2 regions of the Stenotrophomonas sp. KH_052 genome follow, and region 2 is predicted to be linked to the other one. Evidence: riboswitches for the same ligand, from Rfam matches in the RefSeq annotation. Region 2 holds a riboswitch; the other holds the start of a gene.
The links. Region 2 has a riboswitch for cobalamin ahead of btuB (TonB-dependent vitamin B12 receptor). Riboswitches for the same ligand answer to the same signal wherever they lie in the genome.

Region 1: another riboswitch for cobalamin. It lies ahead of AC3ITW_RS01055 (epoxyqueuosine reductase QueH); the one in region 2 lies ahead of btuB (TonB-dependent vitamin B12 receptor).

The regions. Positions count from the first base shown of each region.
Region 1 is NZ_CM174475.1:246,267-261,040, forward strand. Features, by position in the region: gene AC3ITW_RS01020 (LysE family translocator) at 1-321, opposite strand, end outside; gene AC3ITW_RS01025 (acyl-CoA thioesterase) at 474-875, shown strand; gene AC3ITW_RS01030 (NAD-dependent protein deacetylase) at 931-1,737, shown strand; gene AC3ITW_RS01035 (NADH:flavin oxidoreductase/NADH oxidase) at 1,892-2,992, shown strand; gene AC3ITW_RS01040 (LysR family transcriptional regulator) at 2,996-3,907, opposite strand; gene purU (formyltetrahydrofolate deformylase) at 4,022-4,873, shown strand; gene pncA (bifunctional nicotinamidase/pyrazinamidase) at 4,986-5,612, opposite strand; gene AC3ITW_RS01055 (epoxyqueuosine reductase QueH) at 5,668-6,354, opposite strand; cobalamin riboswitch at 6,516-6,730, opposite strand; gene AC3ITW_RS01060 (patatin-like phospholipase family protein) at 6,885-8,732, shown strand; gene AC3ITW_RS01065 (DUF1028 domain-containing protein) at 8,792-9,745, opposite strand; gene AC3ITW_RS01070 (helix-turn-helix domain-containing protein) at 10,134-11,501, opposite strand; gene AC3ITW_RS01075 (CoA-acylating methylmalonate-semialdehyde dehydrogenase) at 11,617-13,122, shown strand; gene AC3ITW_RS01080 (acyl-CoA dehydrogenase family protein) at 13,137-14,303, shown strand; gene AC3ITW_RS01085 (enoyl-CoA hydratase) at 14,300-14,774, shown strand, end outside.
Region 2 is NZ_CM174475.1:525,055-539,828, reverse strand. Features, by position in the region: gene AC3ITW_RS02415 (cytochrome c biogenesis protein DipZ) at 1-1,727, shown strand, start outside; gene msrA (peptide-methionine (S)-S-oxide reductase MsrA) at 1,742-2,479, shown strand; gene AC3ITW_RS02405 (aminotransferase-like domain-containing protein) at 2,685-4,133, shown strand; gene bioD (dethiobiotin synthase) at 4,209-4,892, opposite strand; gene AC3ITW_RS02395 (GAF domain-containing protein) at 4,961-5,443, shown strand; gene AC3ITW_RS02390 (TfoX/Sxy family protein) at 5,440-5,802, shown strand; gene AC3ITW_RS02385 (histidine phosphatase family protein) at 5,887-6,465, opposite strand; cobalamin riboswitch at 6,597-6,819, shown strand; gene btuB (TonB-dependent vitamin B12 receptor) at 6,937-8,778, shown strand; gene gph (phosphoglycolate phosphatase) at 8,920-9,576, opposite strand; gene AC3ITW_RS02370 (class I SAM-dependent methyltransferase) at 9,641-10,432, opposite strand; gene AC3ITW_RS02365 (LysR family transcriptional regulator) at 10,429-11,358, opposite strand; gene AC3ITW_RS02360 (NAD(P)-dependent oxidoreductase) at 11,467-12,105, shown strand; gene AC3ITW_RS02355 (MBL fold metallo-hydrolase) at 12,191-13,102, shown strand; gene dinB (DNA polymerase IV) at 13,384-14,454, opposite strand; gene fabA (3-hydroxyacyl-[acyl-carrier-protein] dehydratase FabA) at 14,645-14,774, shown strand, end outside.

The DNA.
Region 1 (14,774 bases), 280 kb from region 2:
CTGCGGAAGCTCGCGTACCGCGAACGGCGAGCGGCCGCCGGGCTTGAGCGCCTGCCAGGCCAGGTACAGCAGGTACAGCGCGCCACCAATGCGCAGCGCGTCGTAGGCGAACGGTACGGTCATCAGCAGGGCGGTGATGCCCAGCGCCGCGCACAGCATGTAGAACACGAAGCCCAGCGCCACCCCGCCCAGTGAGATCAGGCCTGCCACCGGCCCCTGGCAGATCGAACGCGAGATCACGTAGATCATGTTCGGCCCGGGCGTGAGCACCATGGCCAGCGAAACCAGCGCAAAGGCCAGCAGGTCGGAAGTGGCGGGCATGGGCAGTCCTGGCAGTGGGCGTGGCGCAGTGTAACGCCTGCCACAGGCGCGGCCTGCGCAGGCACCGCTGCCGGGTGACCGTTGCACGTGCATTTCGATGGCCATCACGCCGGTCGCTTAGAATCCGCAGCACCCCACACTGAAGCACCCCCATGACCCCGATCCACGAGACCGTGCCGCCCACCGAAGTGCGCATGGCCGAAATCGTCTTCCCCAACCACACCAACCACCTTGGCACCCTGTTCGGTGGCCAGGCGCTGGCGTGGATGGACAAGGCCGCCTTCCTGGCCGCCGCACGCTATTCGCGCCGCACCGTGGTGACCGCGCGCAGCGACCAGGTCGACTTCAAGCTGCCGATCCGGATCGGCCAGATGGTGGAAACCATTGGCCGCATCGTCGAAGTCGGCCGCAGCTCGATGAAGGTGGAGGTGGAACTGGTCGCCGAAGACCTGCACAGCGGCGAGCGCAAGCTGTGCACCCGCGGCCACTTCGTGATGATCGCGCTGGACGAGGAAGGCCACCCGATCGCGGTGCCGCCGCTGCCGACAGCCTGATCCGCCGGCTGAACCTGCGCTTGCGGGGGCGGCGCCGCGCCCCCATCTGGCAGCCATGACCCCGCCACTGACCGACTTCATCGACCGCGCCCAGCGCCTGTTCGTACTGACCGGCGCCGGCTGCAGCACCGCCTCGGGCATTCCCGATTACCGCGATGCCGACGGCCAGTGGAAACGCACGCCGCCGGTGACTTACCAGGCCTTCATGGGCGAGGCGGCCACCCGCCAGCGCTACTGGGCGCGCAGCCTGCTGGGTTGGCCGCGCTTCGGCCTGGCCCAGCCCAACGGCACCCACCAGGCCCTGGCGGCCCTGGAAAGCCGCGGCACGCTACAGGTGCTGCTGACCCAGAATGTGGACGGCCTGCACCAGCGTGCCGGCAGCCACAACGTGATCGACCTGCACGGCCGTCTGGATCTGGTGCGCTGCATGGGCTGCGAGCGTCGCAGTGATCGTGAGGACTTCCAGCAGCGCCTGTTGGACGCCAATCCCGGCTGGGACGCGCTGGAGGCCGGCATCGCGCCCGATGGTGATGCCGATCTGGAGACCGATTTCTCTGCGTTCGTGGTGCCCGAGTGCCCGCACTGCGGCAGCGTGCTGAAGCCGGACGTGGTGTTCTTCGGCGAGAACGTGCCGCGTGAACGCGTGGCGGCGGTGCACGATCACCTGCAGCAGGCTGACGCCGTACTCGTAGTGGGTTCGTCGCTGATGGTCTATTCCGGTTTCCGCTTCGTGCAGGCCGCAGCCAAGGCGGGGCTGCCGGTAGCCGCGCTGAACCGTGGCCGCACCCGCGCCGACGACCTGCTGTTGTTCAAGGACGAGCGGGATTGCGCGGAAGCACTGGCTGGGTTCGTCCTCGGGTAGCGCCGGGCCATGCCCGGCGGAAACGGGGTGCCGCGCTGCGCGCCGGCGCTACCCACATCGCGCCCCCACGAAACAGCGATCCATCCAGACGGTTGATTCGCAGGCCGTGCGGCGGTGCAATACGCCCCCCCATCCGCTTCTCCCCCGCCTCGCCGTGACCCAGCTGTTTTCGCCGATCTCGTTCGGCCCCCTGACCCTGTCCAACCGCATCGTCATCGCGCCGATGTGCCAGTACTCCGCCGAAGACGGTCGCGCCAGCGATTGGCACGCCATGCACCTGGGCAACCTGGCGCAGTCCGGTGCCGGCCTGCTGATCCTGGAAGCCACCGCGGTCGAACCGCGCGGCCGCATCAGCTGGGCCGACCTGGGCCTGTGGGACGACGGCACCGAGGCCGCGCTGGCACAGGTGCTGACCAGCGTGCGCCGCTGGTCGCCGATGCCGCTGGGCATCCAGCTGGGCCATGCCGGCCGCAAGGCCTCGGTGAGGCGTCCGTGGGACGGTGGTGGTCAGTTGCCGGCCGACGATGCGCGTGGCTGGGCCACCGTGGCGCCGTCGCCGCTGCCGTTCCATGCCGCCGATCCGGCACCGCAGGAACTGGACGAGGCCGGCATCGCCGAGGTCATCGCCGCCTTCGCCGCCAGTGCGGTTCGCGCCGAGCGCCTGGGCTTCGAGCTGATCGAGCTGCATGCCGCGCACGGTTATCTGCTGCACCAGTTCCTGTCGCCGCTGAGCAACCGCCGCGCCGATGGCTACGGTGGCTCGCTGCCGAACCGCCTGCGCCTGCTGGTGGAGGTGTTTGATGCCGTGCGTGCGGCGGTGTCCGACAAGGTCGCGGTGGGCGTGCGTATTTCCGCCAGCGACTGGGTCGATGGTGGATGGGACCTGGTGCAGAGCGAAGCGCTGGCACAGGTGATGGACGCGCGCGGCTGCAACTTCCTGCATGTCTCCAGCGGCGGCCTGGACGAGCGCCAGAAGATCACCGTCGGCCCGGGTTACCAGGTGCCGTTCGCGGCGGCGATCAAGGCCAAGGTGCGCATGCCGGTTATCGCGGTGGGCATGATCACCGAACCGGAGCAGGCCGAGTCGATCCTGCGCCATCGCCACGCCGATGCGGTAGCGCTGGCGCGCGGCATCCTCTACGACCCGCGCTGGCCGTGGCATGCCGCCGCCGCGCTGCGTGACAGTGTGGACGCGGCGCTGCAGTACCTGCGCTGCGAGCCGCGTGATGCGCGCGGCGTGTTCAAGACGCGCTGAGGCTCACACCCGCCAGGCCGGCGCCATGCCGGCCTGCAGGTGCTCGAACAGCGCGCGGATCTTGGCGGTGAAGTCGCGGCGGTCGCTGACGCAGAAATAGACCTCCATCGGCGCCGGGCGCCATTCGCTGTCGGCACCGAACACCGCCTGCAGGCGGCCATCGCGCAGGTAGGGCTCGGCCACGAATGCAGCCAACCGCGTGATGCCGGCACCGGCCACCGCCAGCGTCGCCAGCGCATCGATGTCATCGCAGACCATGCTCGGTGGCAGTGCCGCGTCCACGCGCTGGCCATCCTTCAGCAGTCCCCAGCGCAGCGGCCGGCCGTCGGTGGGAAAGCGGTGCAGCAGCCCGCGATGGCCGCTCAGCTCGGAGGGTTGCTGCGGGGTGCCGTGTGCCTTCAGGTAGGCCGGCGAGGCGCAGAACACGAACGGCACGCGCGCCAGCTGCCGTGCGACGACCCCGTCCTCCAGCTGTGCACCGATGCGGATGCTGGCATCCACCGCTTCCGGGCCGTGCTGCACGGCGCGATCGGTCAGCCGCAGCTCCAGCTGCAGTTGCGGGTAGCGCTGCTGCAGCGAAGGCAGCAACGGCGCAAGCACGTGGCGACCGAACGCGCTGCTGCTGGCGATGCGCAGCGGTCCTGCCGGTTCGATGTCACCGGAGGTGATCATCGCCTGCGCGCGCGCCAGGTCGGCTTCGATGTGGCGCACTTGCGCCAGGTACAACGCGCCGGCCTCGCTGAGGGCCAGCTGGCGCGTACTTCGGTTCAGCAACCGTACGCCCAGATGCGCCTCCAGCCGGTTGATGTTCTGGCCGACTGCGGTGGCGCTGATGCCAAGGATGCGGGCCGCAGCGGCAATGCTGCCGGTCTCTGCGGTGCGGGTGAAGCTGCGGATCAATTGCAACAGGTTCATGACCGACCAGCTTGCCATGGAGAAACCCAAGTATCGCTTGGGACTGAACCAAGCAGGTCGGTTGCATCGGTGACCATCGATCCGCCGGGCCGGGCGCTGCCCTACACTCGGGCGATGCGCCCCGATTCCATCCTGACCCTGTCCTGCCCCGACCGTACCGGTATCGTCTACCGCGTGTCCGGCCTGCTGTTCGACCACGGCTGCAACATCCTCGACGCCCAGCAGTTCGGCGACGAGGAAAGCGGCCGCTTCTTCCTGCGCGTGCATTTCGACCGCGATGCTGGTCTGCCGCTGGAGACCGTGCATGCGGCCATGGCTACGCTCGCCGCCGGCTTCGGCATGGACTGGCAGCTGCACGATGGCCGCCGCCGCGCGCGCCTGCTGGTGCTGGTCAGCAAGCAAGGACACTGCCTCAATGACCTGCTGTTCCGCGCCCACAGCGGCCAGCTGAAGGTCGACATCGCGGCGGTGGCGTCCAACCACGCCGATTTCGCAGCGCTGGCCGCGTCCTACCAGGTGCCGTTCCACCACCTGCCGGTGACCGCCGATACGCGTGCGGTGCAGGAACAGCAGATCATCGACCTGGTCGAACGCGAACGCATCGACCTGGTGGTACTGGCGCGCTACATGCAGATCCTGTCACCCACGTTGTGCCGCGCCCTGGCCGGCCGTGCGATCAACATCCACCACAGCTTCCTGCCCAGCTTCAAGGGCGCGCAGCCGTATCATCAGGCGCACGCACGCGGGGTCAAGATCATTGGTGCCACCGCGCACTACGTCACCGAGGATCTGGACGAAGGTCCGATCATCGAACAGGACGTGGCCCGCGTGGACCACGCGATGGTTCCGCGCGAACTGGTGCGGCTGGGCAGCGATACCGAATCGCTGGTGCTGGCACGCGCCGTGCGCCGCCATGTGGAACACCGCATCCTGCTCAACGGGCACCGTACGGTCGTGTTCCGGTAGTGCCGGCCGCTGGCCGGCAACAGCAGAGATCCCGGGGTTGCCGGCCAGCGGCCGGCACTACCGTTTCGGGTCGGATTACCGGTAGCGCCGGGCCGTGCCCGGCGGTGGTGGGTCAGGCGATCGCGATCCCCGCCTTGCCAAGCGCCTCGCGCACCATCCCGTCGTTGGCGTCGGTTACCGGCTTGGTCAGCTCCCACAGGAATCTCACCCGGAAGCCGGACTTCACCGCGTCCTGCGCGCTCCACAGCACGCAGTAGTCGCGGGCCAGGCCGCACACGTGCACCTCGCGGATGCCACGCTCGTGCAGCCAACCGGCCAGGCCGGTGGCGGGGCGGGTACCGTCGGGGCCATGGTTCTCGCGGAAGGCACTGTATGAATCCACTTGCTGGCGGGTGCCCTTGCGCAGGATCAAGTCGGCCACGGTCCAGTCCACGCCGGGATGCAGGGCGGCACCGGCGCTGCCCTGCACGCAGTGGTCCGGCCACAGGGTCTGCGGCTGCGCGTGCAGCAGGATGGTCTCGAAGGGCCGTCGGCCGGGGTGCTGGCTGGCGAACGAGGCATGGTCGGCCGGGTGCCAGTCCTGGGTCGCCACCACGGTGCGGTAGCGGCGCTGCGCCAGCAGTTCGGCAATCGGTGCTACCAACGCATCGCCCTGGTCGCAGGCCAGTGTGCCACCGGGCATGAAGTCCGGCTGCAGGTCGATCACCAGCAGGGCGACATCGGCGGGCAGGGCGGTCATGGCAGATCCGGTACAACGAAAGGGGCGACCAGCGTGGCCGCCCCATGCGCACACGTCAATCGCCCTGCGGCGTCTCAGCGTCCTGCCCGTAGTACAGCAGGCCGATCTTGATCCGTTCGCGGCCGTTCTCGCGGCGGTGGCGGTTGGCATCGCGCAGCGAGTACACGCAGCCGCAGTATTCCTGCTGGTAGAACTGCTCGCGCTTGCTGATCTCGACCATGCGGCTGGCGCCACCGCCCTTGCGCCAGTTGTAATCCCAGTACTGCAGGCCTTCATAGCGGGATGCAGCGCGGATGCCACAGTCGTTGATCTGCGCCATGTTCTTCCAGCGCGAAATGCCCAGCGACGAACTGATGGTGTCGTAGCCATGCTCGTGCGCATACAAGGCGGTGCGCTCGAAACGCATGTCGAAGCACATCGTGCAGCGGATACCACGCTCTGGCTCGTTCTCCATGCCGCGTGCACGGCTGAACCAGTTGTCGGTGTCGTAGTCGCAGTCGATGAAAGGAATGCCGTGCTGCTCGGCGAAGCGGATGTTCTCCTGCTTGCGCAGCTCGTACTCCTTCACCGGATGAATGTTGGGGTTGTAGAAGAAGATCGCGTAGTCGATCCCGGAGGCGGTGATCGCCTCCATCACTTCGCCGGAGCAGGGTGCGCAGCACGAGTGCAGCAGCAGGCGCTGGCCGTTTTCGGGCAGGGACAGGGTGGGGCGTTGGAGCTCGGTCATCGTCAGGTACCGCATGGACCGCCGGCAACGGCGGTGGCCCATGCATCAGCGCGTGGGTGAACAGGTCTGGCCGGAAACCGTGAACAGGACGCACGCGGCCGCACCGCCTGCAGGCGCAGGACAACGACGGCCCCGGCAACCTCCCCGCGGAGATTCCAGGTCGAGTCAGGGGACGGTCGTGTCCCCCGGCCGGGGCCGGTATTCGGGCTGATGGACACGGGCCGCAGCCCACCTACTACCCGCCGCTTCCCAGGCGTGAGCCCAGTGCTGTTGGCAGGATTCGTTTCCATTCACCGCTGCGGGGCAGCTCCGGAATGGGCGCGCGAGGCGCCTTCACCGGATTCCCGTTTAAATTCCTGCCGCCATCAACGCCACGGCAGGGATACCTTCGGCGTGCCCACGGTGGACGCGTCGAGGGCAATGGTCAAGGGCCAATGAAAGCGCAGGGCTGTGGCTCGTTTCTCAGGCTGTGAGAGCGCCTCTTGCGATACTGGGCACCGACAGACGGGAGGTGGCTCGTGGCGGCGAAGTACTGCGATCTGGTCATGAAAGGCGGCATCACCAGCGGCATCGTGTATCCCAATGCGGTACTGGCGCTGGCCCGCGAATATCGTTTCAAGAGCATCGGCGGCACCTCGGCCGGCGCCATCGCCGCGGCGGTGGCGGCCGCGGCGGCGTGCGGTGATCGTCGCCAGCAGGCGGGTGAACACCTGCCCGGCGATGCAGGCTATGGCGGGCTGTCGGCGGTGTCGGCGCAGCTGTCGCGTCGCGGGTTCATCTACAGCCTGTTCCAGCCGGCGCGAGGCGCGCGCGCCGCCTACCGGCTGCTGGTGGTGCTGACCGGCAATGCCCGCCTGCCGCACAAACTGCTGTGCCTGGCCGTCGCGGTATTCGAGATCGCGCCGCTGGAAGTGCTGGTGTCGCTGGCGCTGCTGCTCGGCCTGGGCTGGTGGGGCGGCGGTTGGAGCGGCGTGGCCGCCACGCTGCTGCCGTCGCTGCTGTGCGCCTATGGTGCCGGCGTGGCCGGTGCCGCGCTGCGCGTGGCCCGGGTGGCGCGGCGCAACCTGTTGGGCCTGTGCAGCGGCCTTGGCCGTGATGCGCGCAGACCGGCATTGACCGAATGGTTGCATGAAAGCCTGCAGCAGCTGTCCGGCAAGCCGCTGGATGCACCGTTGACCTTCGCCGACCTGCACGATGCGCCGCGCTATGCCGGCGAGCCGGACAGCCCGCATGCGATCAGCCTGCAGATGATCACCACCTGTGTGTCGCACAACGAGCCGCGCACCTTGCCGCTGGGTGGTGCGCAGTTCTGGTTCCTGCGCGAGGAGTTCGAGCAGCTGTTCCCGGCCAGCGTGGTGCAGTGGCTGGTGACGCAGGCCGGCCCGCCGCTGGAGGTGGAGGGGCGCCGGTACTACCACCTGCCGCAGGGCCCGAAGCTGCCGGTGCTGGTGGCCACGCGCATGAGCCTGAGCTTCCCGCTGCTGATCAGCGCGGTGCCGTTGCATGAGCCCTCGCGCCGCGAGCGTCGCTGCGAACCGACCGCACCTGCGGCCGACCAGGAGCACAACGTGGCCGACAGCATGGAAGGGCTGACCAGTGCCGGGCAGACCTGCGGACCGGTGATCACCGCGTTCCGCATCTGCTGGTTCTCCGATGGTGGCATCAGCAGCAACTTCCCGATCCATCTGTTCGATGCCGCGTTGCCGCGCTGGCCAACCTTCGCCATCAATCTGGTCTACCCGCAGCATGCCGAAGACGTGAGCCACGGCAGCAGTGGCCGCCAGGCGCTGGAACACGCCGTGTTCCTGCCCACCGAGAACCGCCACGGTTGGCAGCGTACCTACCAGTCGATCGCTACGCCGCTGGCGGCCGCAGAACTGGGCCGTTTCCTGTTCGCGGTGGTGGCGACCATGCAGAACTGGCGCGACCTGCTGCAGGCGCGCGCACCGGGCTACCGCGACCGCATCGTGCACGTCAGCCTGCAGGGCGACGAAGGCGGCATGAACCTGGACATGCCACAGGAGGTGCTGACCCGCATTGCCGATAAGGGCAGCCTGGCCGGTGCACGCTTCTGTTCGTTCTCGTTCGAGAACCATTACTGGATCCGCTGGCGCAACCTGGCCTCGGCCTACCAGCGCTACACGCTGGAAGTGGCGCGTACCGATGACCCGGCACAGCAGGTGCTGGCCTACCGCGCAGCTTATTCGATGGTTGCCAGTGGCCAGCCGACGCCGCCGTCGTACAAGCTGGGCTCGGAAGACAAGCGGTTGGCCTCGCAGCAGTTGTGGGGGCTGATGGTCGAGCAGGGGCGCAGCTGGGACGACCTGGGCCCGGACCTCACCGACGGCGCACCGCGCCCGCTGCCGCAGATGAAGGTGACGCCGATCTATTGATCGATGCCCGGCGGCTTTTTCCATCGCTGCGCTCGCCGGGCATGGCCCGGCGCTACCGTCTATCGCCACGGCGCCACCACCGCATCACCCTGCAACGGCGCATACAACGGCAATGCCAGTTCCTGCTTCACCCAGCCCGGATTGAGCGCACGCAGGCCGGCCAGATATTCGCGGGCCAGCGCTGTATCGCCCTGTCGCATCGCCAATCGTGCGGCGCGCGCCCAGGTGCGGTCCCAGCCGTGTGCCAGCGACAACGAGGTTGCCAGCGCCGCGCGCGCACCTGCCACATCACCCTTCTCCCAACGCTCCTCGGCGTGGATGATCGCTTCGTTCGACAGGCGCATGTCGTACAGCTCGCGCAGCCTCGCCACCGCACGCGGGTCGGCGTCCACGCGCAGGTCGGTGTCCTGCCAGTCGCCACCGGGCGTACGCACCAGCAGCGCCGCCGACCACTGCCCGCTGCGTTGACCACCCGCTGCCTGACCGGCTTCCAGCGCCGCAAGCAGGCGTGCGGCCAGCGGCCCACGTGAGGCGGCGAAGACGCGTTGCATCGCCGCCAGCACCTCGGGCCCGGCCAGGCCATTGCCTTGCAAACTCAGCATGCCCTCGCCCTGCGCACCGGCCCAATCCGCCTGCTGCGCAGTAGCGCCGGTGTACTGCGCATTGCCGCCGCGTGCGCTGACCAGTCCCACTTGGCGCTCGGCAAGCGTGGTGCCATCGAAGTTGCCGTCTTCATCCAACAGCTGCTTCAGCACCTGCGAAGGCGTGCGGCCTTTGGCCAACAGCTCAAGGCCTTTGGAGCCATAGGTCGGGTTGGTCTCGAACTGGCTGGCGACCGCGCCCACCTTCGCCTGTGCCCACGGCACACCCACGCCGCCGACCGCCAGGTTGTGCGTAGCCACCGCCACACCGCAGTCGCCGGCCTCATTGCAGGCCGCAATGGAAAAGGTCGCCCACGCCGGCGCAGCAAAGGCAGCGAGCAGCAGGGCCAGACAAGAGCGCAGTAATGACATGGGGTGTCTCCAGGGCGGGCATTGCAATGGGATGCAGCCTACGCACGAAAGGTTTAGTAGATCCACGCCATGCGTGGATCTACCGTGTCGACCAAGGTCGACACCCACCAAGAGCAGCGTGCCGACCAACGGTCAGCACCCACCAACGGTCAGCACCCACCAACAGTCAGCACCCACCAACAGCAGCAGGAAACTGTCGAAGGCGGGGTGGTGTCGGATTGCGGGGTGTCCGCGGCATGGATGCCGCGGCCAAGCCCCCAGGGACGGGTTCACGGCGTCCCCGCAATCCGACATCACCCCGCCATCCCACGGAATGCCAGCTTTTGCCGTTGCTGTTGCCGTTGCTTCGGCCTCTGCAGGTGCAGGGCGCAGCCCTGCCGAACCACCCCTACCTCCCCGGCAACTGCGCGAACGCGCGCTGCATGCAGTCCTCGCGCGGGCACACCCGGCACCCCGGTCCGATCGACACCGAATTACCCGGGCTCTGCACATCCAGCCCCAGTGAATACACCAGCCGCTCGGCGTGCTGCAGATCGCAGCCCAGCGCCACCGCGAACGTCTTGCGCGGCTGGCCATGGCCCACCGGCCCGCTGCTGACCTGCCGCGCCAGCCAGAAATGGCGGCGGCCATCGGGCATGCGCGCGGTCTGCGTCAGGATGCGCCCCGGCTGGTTGAACGCCTCGTAGACGATCCACAGCGGGCACGAGCCACCCACCTGCGAGAAGTGGAAATCGGTGGCGGAGTGGCGCTTGGATACGTTGCCGGCGCGGTCCACCCGGATGAAGAAAAACGGCAGGCCGGGTGCGCTGCGCCGTGCCAGCGTGCTCAGCCGGTGGCAGACCGCTTCGAAGCCGACGCCGAACTGATGCGCCAGCAGTTCGATGTCGTAGCTGCTGGCTTCGGCCGCACGCAGGAAGCGCATGTACGGCATCACCAGCGCGCCGGCGAAATAGTTGGAAAGACCGATCCGTGCCTGCGCGATGCGCGCGTCATCGGTGAAGCCGGCACGCGCCACCACCGCATCGATCTGCGGCAGGTAGCCGTGCAGTGCCAGCTCGGCGGCCATCTGGAATGCCTGCTGGCCAGGCTCCAGATAATCGGGCAGCCACAGCCGCCGCGCACCGGCGTCGTACTGGCGCTTTTCGCGCCCGGCCTGCAGTGCGGCCACCTCCACCAGCACGCCATGGCGGTCGGCCAGCAGCTGGCGCAGCCGTGGTGCCACATGCCCCGGTGACAGCCCCCACTCGGCGAACAGCTGCTCGGCCAACTCATCCAGCTCGGGGATGTGGTTGTGCATGCGGTTGAAGAACTCGCGTACCTGGTCGCCAGCGGGCAAGGTGCTGCCGGCGCCGGGCTCACCCAGCTGGAACTCCAGTGCGGCGGCATGCTCGCGCAGCGCCAGGTGGCGGCGGTGCAGGTCCAGCAGCGCGCGGCTGACCTGCGGCAGGTTGCCGGCCAGCGCGCGCAGCTCCGTGGCGCTGACCTCGGCCAGGCCCAGGTCGCGCAGGGTCTCGCCCAGCGCTTCCTGCAGCGCGGCGGGCTCATCGTCGTCGAACAGGGCGGAAACATCGCCCAACACCTCGCCCAGCTTCTTCTGCACGGCCGGCGTGAGTGGACGCTTGTTGCGCTCGATCTGGTTCAGGTAGCTGGCCGACAGCCCCAGCGCCTGCGCCAGGGCCGCCTGGCTGTAGCCGCGCTGTTCGCGCAGCCGCAGCAGGCGAAGGCCGAGTTGCCGCTGGGTGGCTGAATAATTCACAGAATTAACATGAATCGTCTGGCGTGTTGGCCAGATTAAGCGGATTCAGCCCGGAAATCGAGGTGGTTGCTGTGAATAATGCCAAGCATCTTTCGCACCCCGTGGGATTGTCGTCATGACTGTTGCAGCGCCCCGTATCCGCATGCTGATCGATGGCCAGTTCGTTGAATCGGCTACTTCCCACTGGCAGGACGTGATCAATCCGGCCACCCAGGACGTGCTGGCCAAGGTGCCGTTCGCCACCACCGGCGAAGTGGACGCCGCCGTCGCCGCCGCCAAGGAAGCCTTCAAGACCTGGCGCAAGACCCCGATCGGTACCCGTGCGCGCATCTTCCTGAAGTACCAGCAGCTGATCCGCGAGAACATGAGCGAGCTGGCGCACATCCTCACCGCCGAACAGGGCAAGACCCTGCCCGACGCCGAAGGCGATGTGTTCCGCGGCCTGGAAGTGGTCGAGCACGCCGCCGCCATCGGCAACCTGCAGCTGGGCGAGCTGGCCAACAACGTGGCCACCGGCGTCGACACCTACTCGATCATGCAGCCGCTGGGCGTGTGCGCCGGCATCACCCCGTTCAATTTCCCGGCGATGATCCCGCTGTGGATGTTCCCGATGGCCATTGCCACCGGCAACACCTTCATCCTCAAGCCGTCCGAGCAGGACCCGATGGTCACCATGCGCCTGGTCGAGCTTGCTCTGGAAGCAGGCATCCCGAAGGGCGTGCTGAACGTCGTCCACGGCGGCGAGGAAGTGGTCAACGCGATCTGCGACCACCCGGACATCAAGGCCGTGTCGTTCGTCGGTTCCACCCGCGTCGGCACCCACGTCTACAACCGTGCCTCGCTGGCCGGCAAGCGCGTGCAGTGCATGATGGGCGCCAAGAACCACGCCGTGGTGCTGCCGGACGCCAACAAGGAACAGACCCTCAACGCGATGGTCGGCGCCGCCTTCGGTGCCGCGGGCCAGCGCTGCATGGCCGCCTCCACCCTGGTGCTGGTCGGTGAAGCACGCAACTGGGTGCAGGACCTGGTCACCAAGGCCAAGACACTGAAGGTCAGCGGCGGCACCGTCGCCGGCACCGACGTCGGTCCGGTCATTTCCTGCAGCGCCCGCGAGCGCGTGGAAGGCCTGATCGCCTCGGGCGTGGAGCAGGGTGCCAAGCTGGTGCTGGACGGTCGCAAGCCGCAGGTCGATGGTTTCGAGAAGGGCAACTTCGTCGGCCCGACCATCTTTGCCGGTGTCACCACCGACATGCGCATCTACCAGGAAGAAATCTTCGGGCCGGTGCTGGTCATCCTCGAAGCGGAAACGCTGGAAGAGGCCATCGCGATGGTCAACAGCAACCCGAACGGCAACGGCACCGCACTGTTCACCCAGTCCGGCGCCGCCGCGCGCAAGTTCCAGGAAGACATCGACGTCGGCCAGGTCGGCATCAACGTGCCGATTCCGGTGCCGGTGCCGCTGTTCTCGTTCACCGGTTCGCGCGCGTCCAAGCTGGGCGACCTGGGCCCGTACGGCAAGCAGGTGGTGCTGTTCTACACCCAGACCAAGACGGTCACCGCGCGCTGGTTCGATGACGAGACGCTCAGCCATGGCGTCAACACCACGATCAGCCTGAAGTAACGGCAGGAGCAGCCATGAGCCACTCGATGACGACGGAACTGGAAGAAGCGCAGCAGGCGTACCGCGAGGCGGCGCGCGACTTCGCACAGGCCGAACTGGCGCCGCACGCCGCGCGATGGGATGCGGAGGGCATCTTTCCGCGCGAGGCGATCGCCAAGGCCGGTGAACTGGGCTTCTGCGGTCTGTACATGGACCCGGAAGTGGGCGGTAGCGGCCTGAGCCGACTGGACGCCGCCGTCGTCATCGAGGAGCTCGCCAACGTCGATCCGTCGACCGCGGCGTACATCAGCATCCACAACATGGCGTCGTGGATGGTGTCCAAGTGGGGCCAGCCGGCGCTGCGCGATGCGTGGGGAACCGATCTGTCCTCGGGCAGCAAGTTGGCCTCGTACTGCCTGACCGAACCGGGTGCCGGTTCCGATGCGGCCTCGCTGAAGACCACCGCCGTGCGCGACGGTGACTTCTATGTGCTGAACGGTTCCAAGGCCTTCATTTCCGGCGCCGGTGCCACCGAACTGCTGGTGGTGATGGCGCGTACCGGTGGTGCCGGTGCCGGTGGTGTCAGCGCCATTGCGGTGCCGGCCGACCTGCCGGGCATCAGCTTCGGCCGCAAGGAAGAGAAGATGGGCTGGAACAGCCAGCCCACCCGCGGCATCACCTTCGAGAACGTCCGCGTGCCGGTCAGCCACCTTCTGGGAGAGGAAGGCGGCGGCTTCAAGCTGGCGATGAAGGGGCTCGATGGCGGCCGCATCAACATCGCCGCCTGCTCGCTGGGCGCTGCGCAGGGCGCGCTGGATGCCGCACGCCGCTACATGGGCGAGCGCCGTCAGTTTGGCAAGACCCTGTCCGAATTCCAGGCGCTGCAGTTCAAGCTGGCCGACATGGCCATCGAACTGGTGGCCGCACGGCAGATGGTGCACACCGCCGCGCGCAAGCTCGATGCCGGCGCCAGCGATGCCAACGTGTGGTGCGCGATGGCCAAGCGCTTCGCCACCGATGCTGGCTTCAACATCTGCAACGAAGCACTGCAGATCCACGGTGGCTACGGCTACATCCGCGAATACCCGATCGAACGCCTGCTGCGCGATTCGCGCGTGCACCAGATCCTGGAAGGCACCAACGAGATCATGCGGGTGATCGTTGCCCGTCACCTGCTCAACACCGAAGAGGAACTGCGATGAAGGATTGGCGTACCCAGGAACACGTGGGCCTGAAGGTCGAGGCCGATGGCCACACCGCGGTCATCACCCTGCACAACCCGCCGGCGCATACCTGGACCGTGCACAGCCTGTCGGCGCTGCGCGACCTGGTGGGCGCGCTCAACGCAGACCGCGACATCTACGCGCTGGTGATCACTGGCGACGGCGAGAAGTTCTTCTCCGCCGGTGCCGACCTCAACCAGTTCGCCTCGGGCGACAAGGCCGCCGCACGCGAAGCCGCACGCCGTTTCGGCGAAGCCTTCGAAGCGCTGTCCGCCTTCCGTGGCGTGTCGATCGCTGCGATCAACGGCTACGCCATGGGCGGTGGCCTGGAATGCGCGCTGGCCTGCGACCTGCGCATCATCGAAGAGCACGCCCAGGTGGCGCTGCCGGAGGCCACCGTTGGCCTGCTACCGTGCGCCGGTGGCACCCAGAACCTGCCGCGCCTGGTGG
Region 2 (14,774 bases):
TGCTCAGCCCCTGCATCCTGCCGGTGCTGCCGTTCGTGTTCGCGCGTGCCGACCGTCCATTCCTGCGCAGCACGCTGCCGTTGCTGCTGGGCATGGCGCTCACCTTCACCGTGGTCGCCAGCCTGGCCGCCGTAGGCAGCCAATGGGTGGCGCAGGCCAACCAGGTCGGGCGCTGGATTGCCCTGCTGCTGATGGCGCTGTTCGCGGTCGCCCTGTTGTGGCCACGGCTGGCCGACCATCTGCTGGCGCCGTTCCAGCGTGTGGGTGCACGCTTGAGCGCACGCGCCGATGCCGCGGACGCCGCAGGACGTGGCGGCGCGTGGACCTCGCTGCTGATCGGCGTCGCCACCGGCCTGCTGTGGGCGCCGTGCGCCGGTCCAATCCTCGGCCTGGTGCTGACCGGTGCTGCCCTGCATGGCGCCAGCGTCGGTACCAGCAGCCTGCTGCTTGCCTATGCATTGGGTGCGATCACCGCGCTGGCGCTGGCGGTGTGGGTCGGCGGCCGCGTGTTCCGTGCGCTGCAGGCGCGGCTCGGCCTGGGTGACGTACTGCGCAAGGTGCTGGGCGTAGCCGCACTGCTGGCCGTGGTGGCGATCGGCCTGGGCTGGGACACTGGCCTGCTGACCCGTCTTTCAACGGTCAGCACCGCGCGTATCGAGCAAAACCTGCTGGACGCAGTACCCGGCGCGCAGCCGGCGGCACCGCCGATGATGATGATGGCCGGCGCCAATGCAGGTGCCGATGCTCCGCTGCCGGTGGAAGGCACCCTGCCCGCGCTGGATGGCGCCACCGGCTGGCTCAACAGCCCGCCGCTGAGTGCACAGCAGCTGCGTGGCAAGGTGGTGCTGGTCGACTTCTGGACCTACTCCTGCATCAACTGCCTGCGCGCGATGCCGTTCGTGCACGAATGGGAACGTCGCTACCGTGACCATGGGCTGGTGGTGATCGGCGTGCACACGCCGGAGTTCGCCTTCGAACGCAACCCGAGCAACGTGATGAAGGCGGTGCAGGAACTGAAGGTCGAGTACCCGGTGGCGCTCGACAACCAGTACACGATCTGGCGCGCGTTCAACAACCGCTACTGGCCGGCGCAGTACTTCGTCGATGCACAGGGCAACATCCGCGGCCACCAGTTCGGCGAGGGCAACTATGCACGCTCGGAACAAGTGATCCGCCGGCTTCTGACCGAAGCCGGGCAGACCAACCTGCCACCACCGGCCGACCCCGCCGCCGCCGACCTGAAGGGTGTGGCCGTGCAGGCCGACATGAGCAACCTGCGCTCGCCGGAGACCTATCTGGGCCACGCGCGTGCCGAGCAGTTCGCCTCACCCGGCGGCCAACGCAGCGATAGCCCGTTCGACTACACGCTGCCAACCACCCTGGCACTGAACCAGTGGGGCCTGTCCGGACGCTGGACCGTCACCGACGAAGCCGCACAGCTGCAGCAGGCCGGTGGCCGCATCGCCTTCCAGTTCCACGCGCGGGACCTGCACCTGGTGCTGGCACCGAGCCAGGACGGCACGCCGGTACGGTTCCGCGTCTGGCTGGACGGCAAGCCGCTGACCGCTGCCGATGCCGGCAGCGATGTCGGTGCCGATGGCAGCGGCGTGGTCAATGAACACCGCTTGTACCAGCTGGTTCGCCAGCGCGGCACGGTCGGCCCGCATCGCTTCGAGATCGAATTCCTCGACACGGGCGTGCAGGCCTACGCCTTCACCTTCGGTTGAAACGGGAGCACACGATGAAACTCTCTTTTGAACAAGGTATCGCCGCCGGTGTCGCCGGCCTGGTGGCTACTGCATTGATCGCTGGCGTGCTGCTGGTCGACCACGGCGCAGTCGCGGCACCGCTGGAAGCCAGCGCGCAGGCCAAGGCACTACCGGCGCCCAGCGGCGACGCCGCGTTCCGCGATGACGCCACCCATGCCAGCGTGGTGTTCGCCGGCGGTTGCTTCTGGGGCGTGCAGGGCGTGTTCCAGCACGAGAAGGGCGTGAGCAATGCGGTGTCCGGCTACATCGGCGGCAGCGCTGCCAATGCACGCTATGAGCGGGTCAGCAGCGGCCAGACCGGTCATGCCGAGGCGGTGAAGATCGACTACGACCCGCGCCAGGTCAGCTACGGGCAGCTGATGCAGGTGTTCTTCTCGGTGGTGCACGACCCGACCCAACTCAATCGGCAGGGACCGGACCAAGGCAGCCAGTATCGATCGGCGATCTTCTCTGATGACGCCCGCCAGCAGGCGGCCAGCCGCGCCTACATCGCGCAGCTCGGCCAGGCCGGCAGCTACCGCGCGCCGATCGTCACCCAGCTCGGCAGCGGCCAACGTTTCTACCCGGCCGAGAGCTACCACCAGAACTACATGACCAACTACCCGCAGGCGGCCTACATCCGCTACTACGACGCACCGAAGCTGGCCGCGCTGGGCAAGCAGTTCCCGGCGCTGTACCGGCGCGAGGCGGTGCTGGTGCCGATGCGCTGAACCATTCCGGTAGCGCCGGGCCATGCCCGGCGGGCCCATGCATTCCGCCGGGCATGGCCCGGCGCTACCTACACACAAAAAAAGACGCACGGCCATCCAGCCGTGCGCTTGGGAAGTATCGGCCACGCCCCGATCAGGCCCGTCCGACAACGACATGCTAGGCTCGCCATCATCATGGGTACAGAACCAGATGGCGGGAAGTTCGATGGATACAGATGACCAGAGCGCGATGATCCCACCCCGCTACCAACGGCTGTCCGATGAACTGGCCGAAGCCATCCACGGCGGACGTCTCCCGGTCGGCAGCCGCCTGCCCTCGCTGCGGCAGATGGCGTCGCAGCGCCGGCTCAGCCTGAACACGGTGATCGCCGCCTATCGCCAGCTGGAAGATGCCGGCCTGGTGATTCCGCGGCCGAAGGCCGGCTTCGAAGTTGCGCCGCGACTGTCGGTGCCGCAGCGTTCGCTGCGTGACACTCCGTCCGCACCCACCGCGCCGCTGCAGCAGGTGCTGATGGCCCGCGTGCTGGAGGCACAACGCCGCGCCGGTGTGATCGATCTGGCTTTCGCGGGACCGCGCGGACGCCAGTTCTATCCCGGTGCGCAGCTGGCCCGGCATACCGCACAGGTACTGCGCCACGGCCAGCAGACAGTGGAAACCTACGCGCGCCCGAACGGCTCGCCGCGACTGCTGGCGCAGATCGTGCGGCGCGGTCCACGTATGGGCCTGCACACCCACAGCGAGCGGCTGCTGCTGACCCACGGCGCGATGGAAGCCCTGCAGCTGGCCTTGCGTGCAGTAACCCAGCCCGGCGACGCGGTAGGCATCGAGGCGCCGTCCTACTTCAACCTGTACCCGTTGCTGGCCAACCTCGGCCTGCAGGCCATCGAGCTGCCCACCCACCCGCAGCACGGCCTGGATGTCGATGCACTGGAAGCGATGCTGGAGCACACGTCGCTGGCCGCGCTGGTGGTGATGCCGACCGTGCACAACCCGCTCGGCTGCACCATGCCGACACCCGCCAAACAACGCCTGGCCGAACTGGTCAACGCGCGCCAGCTGCCGCTGATCGAAGATGCGGTGTACGCAGAACTGCAGTTCTGCGAGCCGCCGGCACCACTGCTGAAGGCCTTCGATCGCGATGGCTGGGTGATGGTGGTCGGTGGTTTCTCCAAGACGCTGGCGCCGGATTACCGTATCGGCTGGCTGGATGGCGGCCGCTTCGCCGAGCGCATCGCGCTGCTCAAGTTCCAGTCCACCGGTGGCGAACCACAGCTGCTGGGCGATGCGGTGGCGGCGTATCTGGAAGCAGGCAGCTACGAACACCACCTGCATCGCATGCGCCGCTTGTACCGCGAACAGGTCGGTCGCCTGCGCCAGCTGGTGGCCGAACACTTCCCGGCCGGCACCCGTGCCACCGAGCCACAGGGTGGCTTCCTGCTGTGGCTGGAACTGCCGGGGGTGGATACCCGCGAACTGTTCGAACGTGCGCTGCAGGAGGACATCGTGTTCATGCCCGGCCAGGTGTATTCGCGCGGCGCGCGCTACCGTCACTGCTTGCGACTCTCATGCTGCCAGACGCTGGATGCGCGCTTCATCGGTGCGGTGGAGCGGCTCGGTGCGATCGCGAAGGAGCTGGCAGCTGTAACACGGTAGTGCCGGCCGCTGGCCGGCAACCTCGGGATCGCCGGGTGGATGCAGTTGCCGGCCAGCGGCCGGCACTACTCAGGGTCACTCGAGCAGGTGCGCCGCCAACGCTTCGCCATTCGCCCCCGGAAGATTGGGCAACCGCCCCCAGCACGGCATCGGCAGGCGCTGCTGCAGCGTGGCGATGTTGTCATCCTGGCGCTGCATCGCCGGGTCGATGTGATTGCCGATCCAGCCCAGGCACTCCACGCCGCTGGCCTGCAGCGACTGCGCAGTCAGCCGTGCGTGGTTGACGCAGCCCAGCCGCATGCCGACCACAAGCACTACCGGTAGATGCAACGCACGCACCAGATCGAGCTGGTCCAGCGTGGCCGAGACCGGCGCCAGCCAACCGCCAACGCCCTCCACCACCACGATGTCTGCCTGCGCGCGCAGGCGCTCGAATGCAGCCACGATCGGCGCCAGCTCCACCTGCACGCCGTCCTCGGCAGCAGCCAGCTCCGGCGCCAGCGGCTGCCGCAGCGCATACGGGTTCAGGTCGGCATAGTCCGGCACCGGCCAGCTGGCCGCCTGCAGCGCCAGCGCGTCCTCGTTGCGCAGGCCCTGTCCCAGATCCTCACTGCCGCTGGCCACCGGCTTCATGCCGACCGCGCGCAGGCCGCGCCGGCGCAGTGCATGCAGCAGCGCGGTGCTGGCCGCGGTCTTGCCGATCTCGGTATCGGTGCCGGTGACGAACAGGGCAGGCGGCAGCGTGGCGGGCAACGGCATCGATAAGCTCCAGCGGGGCAACAGAACGTACATTATCGCCGGCCCGGCGCGCTTGCTAGACTGCGGGCATGTTCGCCAATGCCTCGCTTACCGGCAGCAAGCCGGAACAATACGCCCAGCTGCTGGAACAGGCCCGTGGCCTGGTCTACGCCGAGTCCGACCGCATCGCCAACGCGGCCAACCTCTCGGCACTGGTCTACCACGCCCTGCCCGACCTGAACTGGGTGGGCTTCTACCTGTACGACGGCAAAGAGCTGGTGGTCGGACCGTTCCAGGGCCTGCCGGCCTGCGTCCGCATCCCGCTGGACAAGGGCGTGTGCGGTGCCGCCGCCAGCCAGCGCGTGACCCAGCGCGTGGATGATGTCGATGCCTTCCCCGGCCACATCGCCTGCGATTCGGCCTCGCGCTCGGAACTGGTGGTGCCGTTGCTGCGCGGCGATGAACTGATCGGCGTGTTCGACATCGACAGCCCCAAGGTCGGCCGCTTCGACGCCGACGACCAGGCCGGCCTGGAAGCCATCGCCCGCGTGTTCGTCGAGGCGCTGGGATGAGCGCACCGAAGCTGCGCAACATCGGCCCGAAGAGTGCGGCGTGGCTGCGCCAGGTCGGCCTGCGCAGCCGCGAGGATCTGGTGGCAATCGGCGCGGTCGGCGCCTTCGTCAAGGTCAAGCGCGCCGGCTTCAAGCCCAGTTTGAACCTGCTCTATTCACTGGAAGGCGCGTTGCTGGACTGCCATTGGCAGGAACTGAGCGAGCCGCAGCGCGATGCGCTGGTGCAGGACTATGAGGCGCGCATCGCCGCGCATCCGTTGAAAGCGGCCGGCCCGGCCTCGGGACCGGTGCATGAGCAGCGCTTCGACACCGATGATGACGCGGAAGACAGCGTGGCCGAGAGCGCCGACGAGGATTGACCGGTAGCGCCGGGCCATGCCCGGCGAGCGCGTAGCGCGGGTGATGTGGAATTCGCCGGGCATGGCCCGGCGCTACCGGATTCGTCAGGGCTGCTGCAGCTCCAGCAGTTCGCCCACCAGCCCGACCTCACCTCGCTCCAGCCACACCCGCAGGCGGGTGCCGTGGTCGATGCGCAGGGCCCAGCATAGCGACATCGGCAGTCCACAGACCTGCGACAGCACCATACGCAGCGGACCGCCATGGCTGACCACCAGCGTCGGCACCGGATCGTCATCATCGAGCAGGCGATCCAGCGCGCGTGCGATACGTCGCTCAAAGTGGCCCCAGCTTTCACCATTCGGTGGTGGGAACGCATGCGGGTCAGCATGGAAAGCGGCCAGCGCATCCTCCGGCAGGTCGAACAGCGACTGCCCGTCCCAATCACCGAAGTCCAGTTCTTCCCATTCCTCGTCCGCGTCCACGTCCAGCCCGCGTGGGGTGGCCAGTGCCATGGCGGTGTGCAGCGAGCGCAGGCGCGGCGAGCTGATCACCCGCTCCCAGGGATGCGCGGCGTAGGCCTCGACCAGTTCCTGTGGCAGGCGGGCCAGCTGCGGCGGATCGCTGCGGCCATCGAGGAATTCATCGCGACCATTGCCGGCGTGGCGGACCAGGTCGAGGATCATGCGAGCATCCCATGCGGGCGACGCAGGTACAACGGAAAACGGGCGGACATCGGCAACGGCACCACGGGATCAAGGGGCCATTCTAAGGGCAGTCGAGCAAGCTCGACGCTACGGGCTGCCTGCGATGCCGTAGACTGCGCGCACTTCCAGGTGACCTGCGGCCATGGCCGGCAGGTTGAAACGGGAAGCCGGTGACGCGCGTTTCCACGCCATGCCGGCGCTGCCCCCGCAACGGTAAGCACGTCAGTTCCAGGCAACACCGCCACTGTGCCGCAGGCATGGGAAGGCGCCTGGACGGTGGCCTCGCGCCACCCGGCGGCAAGCCCGGAGACCGGCCCGGAAGCCTCAGGTCGCGATGCGGTGGGCATGGCGCTGGATGATCGCGGCCTGTGCTGCGGCATCGGCGCGTGCCTGCCTTCGCGGCTCCTCCCCTTCGCCACGCGGGCGTGCGTGGCACCCGGAGTTCCCCCGATGAAGCTGCAGTCCCGAATGCTGTCCCTGGCCGTGCTCGCCGCCCTTCCCGCGCTGGCCCAGGCCGCCGATGACACCACCGCGCTTGACCAGATCCTGGTCACCGCCACCCGCACCCCGATCGCCCTGCAGTACAGCATCGCGCCGGCGCAGGTAATCGACCGCGCGCAGATCGAATCCAGCCAGGCCACCTCGCTGCAGGAGCTGCTGCGCGGCCGCGCAGGCATCAACCTGACCAATGCTGGCGGCCTCGGCAAGCAGAGCTCGCTGTTCCTGCGCGGCACCAACTCCGGCCACACCGTGGTGCTGGTGGATGGCGTGCGCATCAACAGCGCCGATCTCGGCCTGGCCATGTACCAGGACCTGCCGCTGGCGCAGATCGAGCGCGTCGAAATCGTACGCGGCCCGCAGTCGAGCCTGTACGGTGCCGATGCCATCGGCGGCGTGATCCAGATCTTCACCCGCCGCAACCAGGGCGACTTCGCCCCGCACTTCCAGCTCGGTGGCGGCAGCAATGGCCTGCGCGAAGCCAGCGGCGGCATCGGCGGTGGTACCGAGCGCGGCTGGTTCGGCGCCGACATCGCCTACCAGCACTCCGACGGCATCGATGCCTGCCGCGGCTCGGCCACGCTGTTCGCCGGCTGCTTCGCCGACGAACCCGACCGCGACGGCTACCGCAACCTGTCCAAGAGCCTGCGTGGCGGCTACAGCTTCAACGACCAGTGGAACGTGGAAGGCAGCGCGCTGCGCGCCGACGGCAAGAACCACTACGACGGTTACTACAACTACTCGGAAACCCGCCAGCAGGTGCTGGCCGGCAAGGTGCGCTACACCCCGTCCGAACGCCTGGCATTCACTGCCAACGTCGGCCGCAGCGACAATGAATCCGACAACTTCGGTGCACCGGGGGTGTTTGGCAGCGCGCAGACCCATCGTGACAGCGCCTCGCTGCAGGGTGACATCACGCTGGCCGAAGGTCAGCTGCTGAGCACCGGCGTGGACTGGAGTGAGGACAACCTGGATGGCAGCAGCGCCGGATATCTGGTCGACAGCCGCCGCAACACCGGCGTGTTCGTGCAGTACCAGGGCCGCTTCGGCCGCCATCAGCTGCAGGTCAGCGCGCGCAACGACGACAACCAGCAGTTCGGCAACCATGCCACCGGCAGCGTGGGCTGGGCGATGGAACTGGAGCACGGCCTGCGCGTCAATGCCAGCTACGGCACGGCGTTCAAGGCACCGACCTTCAGTGACCTGTATGACCCGTGGAGCGGCGTGCCAACGTTGAACCCGGAAAAGTCCAAGAGCGCAAACCTCGGCGTTTCGCAGCACGGCAAAGGTTGGCACTGGGGCCTGGACGTATACGAGACCCGCATTGATGACCTGATCACCTACGATGCGTCCACGATGAAAATGCAGCAGGTGGAGAAGGCACGCATCCGTGGCGCCGAGCTGACCGGTGGCGTGCTGCTGGCCGGTTTCGACATCAATGCGCAGCTGAGCTACACCGATCCACGCAACCGCACCCACGGCAGCACCCAGTTCGACAACTGGCTGCCGCGCCGCGCGCAGCAGACCGCGCGCCTGGACATTGACCGCCGCTTCGGTGATTTCCGCGCCGGCCTGACCGTGCAGGGTGCGGGCAAGCGCTATGACGATGCCGCCAACGCAGTGAAGGTCGGCGGCTACGGCACGCTGGACCTGCGCGCCGAGTACGCGCTGACGCCGGAGTGGTCGCTGCTGGCGCGTGCCGCCAACGTGTTCGACCGCCGCTACGAGACGGTGGCGTGGTTCAACCAGCCTGGTCGCGAGTACCAGCTGAGCGTGCGTTACCAGCCGAAGTGACCGCGACGGTCATGGTAGTGCCGGCCGCTGGCCGGCAACATCATGACCTTCGGCAACGCGTTCCGGCTTGCCGGCCAGCGGCCGGCACTACCCATTGCGTCGGCCCCGGTTACCGCCCGGTGACCGGCGTTATCCGTTGCATCAGCCCTTCAACCCCGGCAACTCACGCAGGTCGTCGATCACCGCCACCGCATGCGCGGTGGCCAGGTCCAGGCCGCGCGGATAGCCGTAACGCACCAGCGCGATCGGCATGCCTGCATCTTCGGCGGCGCGGTAGTCGGTCAACGAATCACCGACCATCAGGCACGCCTCTACAGGCAGCCCGAAGTGCGCGGCGATATGCCGCAGCGGTTCACCACTGGGCTTGCGCTGCGGCAGGGAGTCGCCACCCAGCACCAGCGCGAACGCATCACCGATACCCAGGTGCTGCAGCAGCGGTGGCACCAGCGCTTCGGGCTTGTTGGTGCAGATCGCCAGCGGCACGTTGCGCGCACGCAGTCGCGCCAGTGCTTCAGCCACGCCATCGAACAGACGCGGGCTGCGCAGCAGGCACTCACGGTAGTGCACCATGAATACCGGCATCACTTCGGCCAGGTCCACCTCGCGGCCGGCCGCATGCACGGCCTGTTCGACCAGGCGGCGCACACCGTCGCCGATCCAACCGAGCACCGTGGTTTCCGGCACGCGTGCCACACCGATGTCCTCCAGCGTGCGGTTCAGTGCTTCGGCGATATCAGCTGCGCTGTCGACCAGCGTGCCATCAAGGTCGAACACGACCAGCGGATAGGGATACGACAAGGGACGGCACCTGCATGACGTGGGGCCGTCCATTGTACGCCGCTGGTTTTTGCGCCGATCCGCCTCAGCCGATCCGGCGCGCGCGGGTAGCCAGGAAGGTGGGCAGATAGCGATCGATCAGGAAGCGCGGCTGCGGCTGCCAGTCTTCCATGAAGCGATCGATGATGAAGCCGGCATCCAGCTGGCCCCCGATCAGTTCGGTCAGGCTGTGGCCGAAGGTCAGTGCGTCGCCCCGTGCCAGCTTCGCCTCGCGCTCGGCCGGCGGCAGGTCTTCCAGGTCCGAATAGGGAATGGCGTACTGCGGCCGGATCAGGCCCTGTGCATCCAGCTGCGGATCGCGCGCGCCAACGAACAGCACCGGGTTGTAGAAGCTGGCCATCAGCATGCCATCGCGTGCCAGCACGCGGCGGCATTCGGTCCACACCGGGCGCACATCAGGCACGTACAGGTTCGAGATCGGGTGGAACACCACATCGAAACTGTCGTTGGCGAATACGTGCAGATCGCGCATGTCACCCTGCACGGTGCGCAGCTGCAGGCCATCGCGCGCAGCGACCCTGCGGTCCTGTTCCAGCTGTCCGTCGGACAGGTCGAACACGGTGACGTCTGCCCCGGCCGCCGCCAGCACCGGCGCCTGCTGTCCACCGCCCGACGCCAGGCACAGGATGCGGCGGCCGCGCACATCACCCATCCAGTCCAGTGGCAACGCGCGCGGGGTCAGATGTACCTGCCAGCGGCCCTCGCGCGCGGCGGCAATCGTTGAGCTTTCCACCGGGCGCGACCATTCGCGCACTTCGCTGGCCTGGCGGTCCCAGGCAGCACGGTTGTGGTCGATCAAGGCCTGTCCATGGTTCATGTGTTCTCCTTGCCCGGTGGGCGCCAATCCAGATCCTGGAAGGCCGGGCTGGCGAAGCACTCGGCCAGGAAGTCCAGGAATCGCCGCATGATAGCGGGCTGCTGGCGCCGTGACGCGTACACCGCATGAATGCCCAGTTCGTCCAGACTGAATTCGGGCAGCAGTTCGATCAGTTCGCCACTGCGCAGGAACGGCGCCACCTGGTAGGTCGGCAGCATGGCGATGCCGGCACCGGCGCGTACTGCCTCCAGCAGCAGTGACGCTTCGTTGGCGCTGATGTTGCCGCCCACCGCCACCGACAGCGAACGGCCTTCACGGTGCAGCTGCCACAGGCTCTTGCCGACGTAGTGATGGGTCAGGCAGTTGTGTGCGGCCAGATGCTCGGGCGCGGTCGGTGTGCCACGCGCCTGCAGGTAGGACGGCGTCGCGCACAGCACCGAACGGCAGGTGGCCAGCCGCCGCGCGATCAGGCTCGGGTCGATCTGGCGGGCGATGCGCACCGCCAGATCCACGCGCTCTTCCACCAGGTTCACCGTGCGGTCGACCAGCAGCAGTTCGATGCGCGCTGCCGGGTGGCGTGCGACGAAGCCGGCCACCGCCCGCGCCAGGTGGCTTTGCCCGAACGAGACGCTGGCGGTTACCCGCAGCGTGCCATGCGGCTCGGGGTCATCGCTGGCCAGTTCGCCCCGCAGTTCCTCGCCGATCGCCAGCATCTGCCGGAAGCGCGCCAGCGCTGCCTCGCCCGGCCCGGTCAGGCTGACCCGGCGCGTGGTCCGGTGCAGCAGGCGCGCCCCCAGCCAGCCCTCGACCTCGGCCAGGTAGCGGCTGACCATCGCCCGTGACATGTCCAGCACCTCGGCGGCCGCGGTCAGGCTGCCGCGCTCGGCGACCTCGACGAACACGGTCATGGCGGTCAATCGGTCCATATGCTCGATCCATGCAACAAACAAGCGCGTTATACGCTGTTTTTCGAGCGACTGCAGCGGCCTAGAGTGGCCCCATTCCCACCCCACACCGCCCCACGGAGTCCTGCCATGAAGATCGCCCTCGTTGGTTCCACCGGCAACATCGGCCGCCAGATCGCCCGCCACGCGCTGGCCCGCGGCCACGAACTCACCGTCATCGTGCGCAGCGCACAGGACCTTCCGGCTGAACTGGCCGGTGCCCATCCGGTGATCGCCTCGCTGGATGACCCGGACGCGCTGGTCGCCGCCATCGCCGGCCACGACGTGCTGGCCAGTGCCTACGGCCCGCGCCCGGGCGATGACATCGGCCGCGTCGGCGAGGTCGCCGCGCAGCTGGCTGCCGCCGCACGCAAGGCCGGCGTGCCGCGCCTGGTCGTGGTCGGTGGCGCCGGCAGCCTGGAAGTCGCGCCCGGCGTGCAGCTGGTCGATACCCCCACCTTCCCGGAGGCCTACAAGCCGTACGCACTGGCCCACCGTGAGGCGTTCAACCGCCTGCAGGCGGTGGATGACCTGGACTGGACCTTCTTCTCGCCGGCCGCCGAAATCGGCCCGGGCGAAGAGCGCGGCCAGTACCGCGTGCAGCCCAAGGCGTTCCTGGCCGACGCCAGCGGCCACAGCCGCATCAGCTACGCCGACTACGGCGCGGCGTTCGTCGCCGAGCTGGAAGCGCACCGCTACCCGAAGCAGATCATCACCGCGGCGTACTGATGCCAGGCCGCCGGGCATGGCCCGGCGCTACCCACCTGTAGAGCCGCGCCCACGCTCGGCTCGCCATCCGCCACAAGGAATTCCCATGCGTACCGCTGCCCTGCTGCTTCCCCTCGCCCTGGCCGCCACCTTCACCAGTGCGCCGCTGCTGGCCGCACCGGCCACCGCGGCGCCGGCCACGGCGACGAAATCCCAGCTGCACCTGCAGACCTTCCATCCCGGCCCGCAGGCGATGTTCTCGGTGTCCTCGGTGCTGATCGAAGGCCGCCACGATGCGATCCTGGTCAACGCGCAGTTCGGCGCCAGCGATGCGCGCAAGCTGGTGGATCTGATCCGCGCCAGCGGCAAGCAGCTGACCACGATCTACATCAGCCACGGCGATCCGGATTACTACTTCGGCCTGGCCACGCTGCAGGACGCGTTCCCGCAGGCACGCATCGTCGCCACTGCGCAGACCGTCGCCCACCTCCAGCAGACCCAGGCCGGCAAGCTGGCCTACTGGGGGCCGAAGATGGGCAGCGACGTGCCCGCGCGCATCGTGGTGCCGCAGGTGCTGGACGGCGATGCCCTGCAGCTGGAAGGCCAGCGCCTGCCGCTGATCGGCCTGGATGGCCCGACCCCGGATCGCACGGTGCTGTGGGTGCCGTCGCTGCGCGCGATCGTCGGTGGCATTCCGGTGGTGGCGGGCGAGCACGTGTGGATGGCAGACACGCAGACGCCGAAGTCGCACACCGACTGGCTGCAGACCCTGCAGCGGCTGCAGGCACTGAAGCCGAAGGTGGTGGTGCCGGGGCATTACGCGCCGGGTGCGGCACTGGATGCCAGTGCGCTGCGCTTCACCGCAGACTACATCCGTGCGTTCGATGTTGAGGCGGCAAAGGCGAAGGACAGTGCGGCGCTGGTGAAGGCGATGCAGTCGCGCTATCCGAAGCTGGCAGGCGTGGCGTCGCTGGAGCTGAGTGCGAAGGTGGCCAAGGGCGAGATGCAGTGGCCATGAGGTAGGGGGGGTCTTTTGCAGGGCTGCGCCCTGCACCTGCTCAATGCAACGGCAACAGCCGAAGCAACAGCTGGCTATCCGTGGGATGGCGAGGTGGGTCCGGTTGCGGGGGACGCCGTGAATCCGTCCATGGAGGCTCGGTCGCGCCATCCATGGCGCTCACGCCCCCGCAACCGGACCCACCTCGCCTTCGACAGTTTCCTGCTGCTGATGGAACCTGCTGCTGTTGGTGGAACCTGCTGCTGTTGGTGGGTGCCGACCGTTGGTCGGCACGGCAATGATCAGTGCTCGAACAGTTCGCCCTGCACCACAGGTTCCTTGTCGCGGAAACCACTGAGGCCGACGCCAACGAGGCGGTAGCGGGTGTCGGCGGGCAGATCCACCCGCGCACGCAGTGCCAACGCGATGTCGCGCAGCTCCTGCATCGATTCCGGCGGGCGGTCCGGGGTGAAGCTGCGGGTGAGGATGCGGAACTGCGCGGTCTTCAGTTTCAGTACCACGGTGTGGCCGACGCGTTCGGTCTTGCGGGTGGCGTTCCAGGTTTTCTCCGCCAGCTGCACGATGGCCTCACCCAGATCTTCCAGCGGCAGGTCCTCGGCGAAGGTGTCTTCGGAGGAGATCGACTGCACCTGCTGGTCCGGCTCCACCGGCCGTTCATCGACACCGCGTGCGCGGTTGTACAGGCTGCGGCCGAAGCTGCCGAACGCCTCTTCCAGATCGATCAGTGCCCACTGCCGCAGGTCGCCGCAGGTGACGATGCCGCGCGCGGCCAGCTTGCCTTCCATCACCTTGCCGACGCCGGGCACCCGGTTCACCGGCAACGGCAGCAGGAAGGCGTCCACCCGCTGCGGCGGAATCACGAATTGGCCATCGGGCTTGCGCCAGTCAGAGGCGATCTTGGCCAGGAATTTGTTCGGCGCAATGCCGGCTGAAGCAGTCAGCTGGGTTTCCTCGCGGATCTGCGCGCGGATGGTGCGCGCGATGTCGGTGGCCAGTTCCATGCCGCTCTTGGGCTCGGTCACGTCCAGGTAGGCCTCATCCAGCGACAGCGGCTCGACCAGGTCGGTGTGGCGCAGGAAGATCTCGCGCACCTGCTGTGACACCGCCTTGTAACGTGCGAAGTCCGGCGGTACGAAGATCGCATCCGGGCACAGGCGCTCGGCACGCACGGCCGGCATCGCCGAGCGCACGCCGAACACGCGCGCCTCGTAGGACGCCGCGCACACCACCGAACGCGCGCCACGCCATGCCACAACCACCGGCTTGCCGCGCAGTGACGGATCGTCGCGCTGCTCCACCGACGCGTAGAAGGCGTCCATGTCGACGTGGATGATCTTGCGCAGTCGGGTCATGTCAGGCGGAAAGGGCGGGGGCAGGCTGAACCGACCACACGCACAGGTATGGTCGTTGCACATCAACAGGATGCGCGTATTCCCTTGAAAACACTACGGTTGCGTACGGTTGAAATGTTTGATCGGCGCAGTTTCCACGGGCATTCTCGGGCGCTTGTTTCCCTGTTCTTCGCTTCCAGGATTGTGCTTCATGACCCGTCTCCACGCGTTCAACCGCGAACAGCTGCTGGCCAGCGCACGCGGTGAACTGTTCGGCGCCGCTGCCGGCCGTTTGCCCAACGATCCGATGCTGATGTTCGACCGCATCACCGAAATCCGCG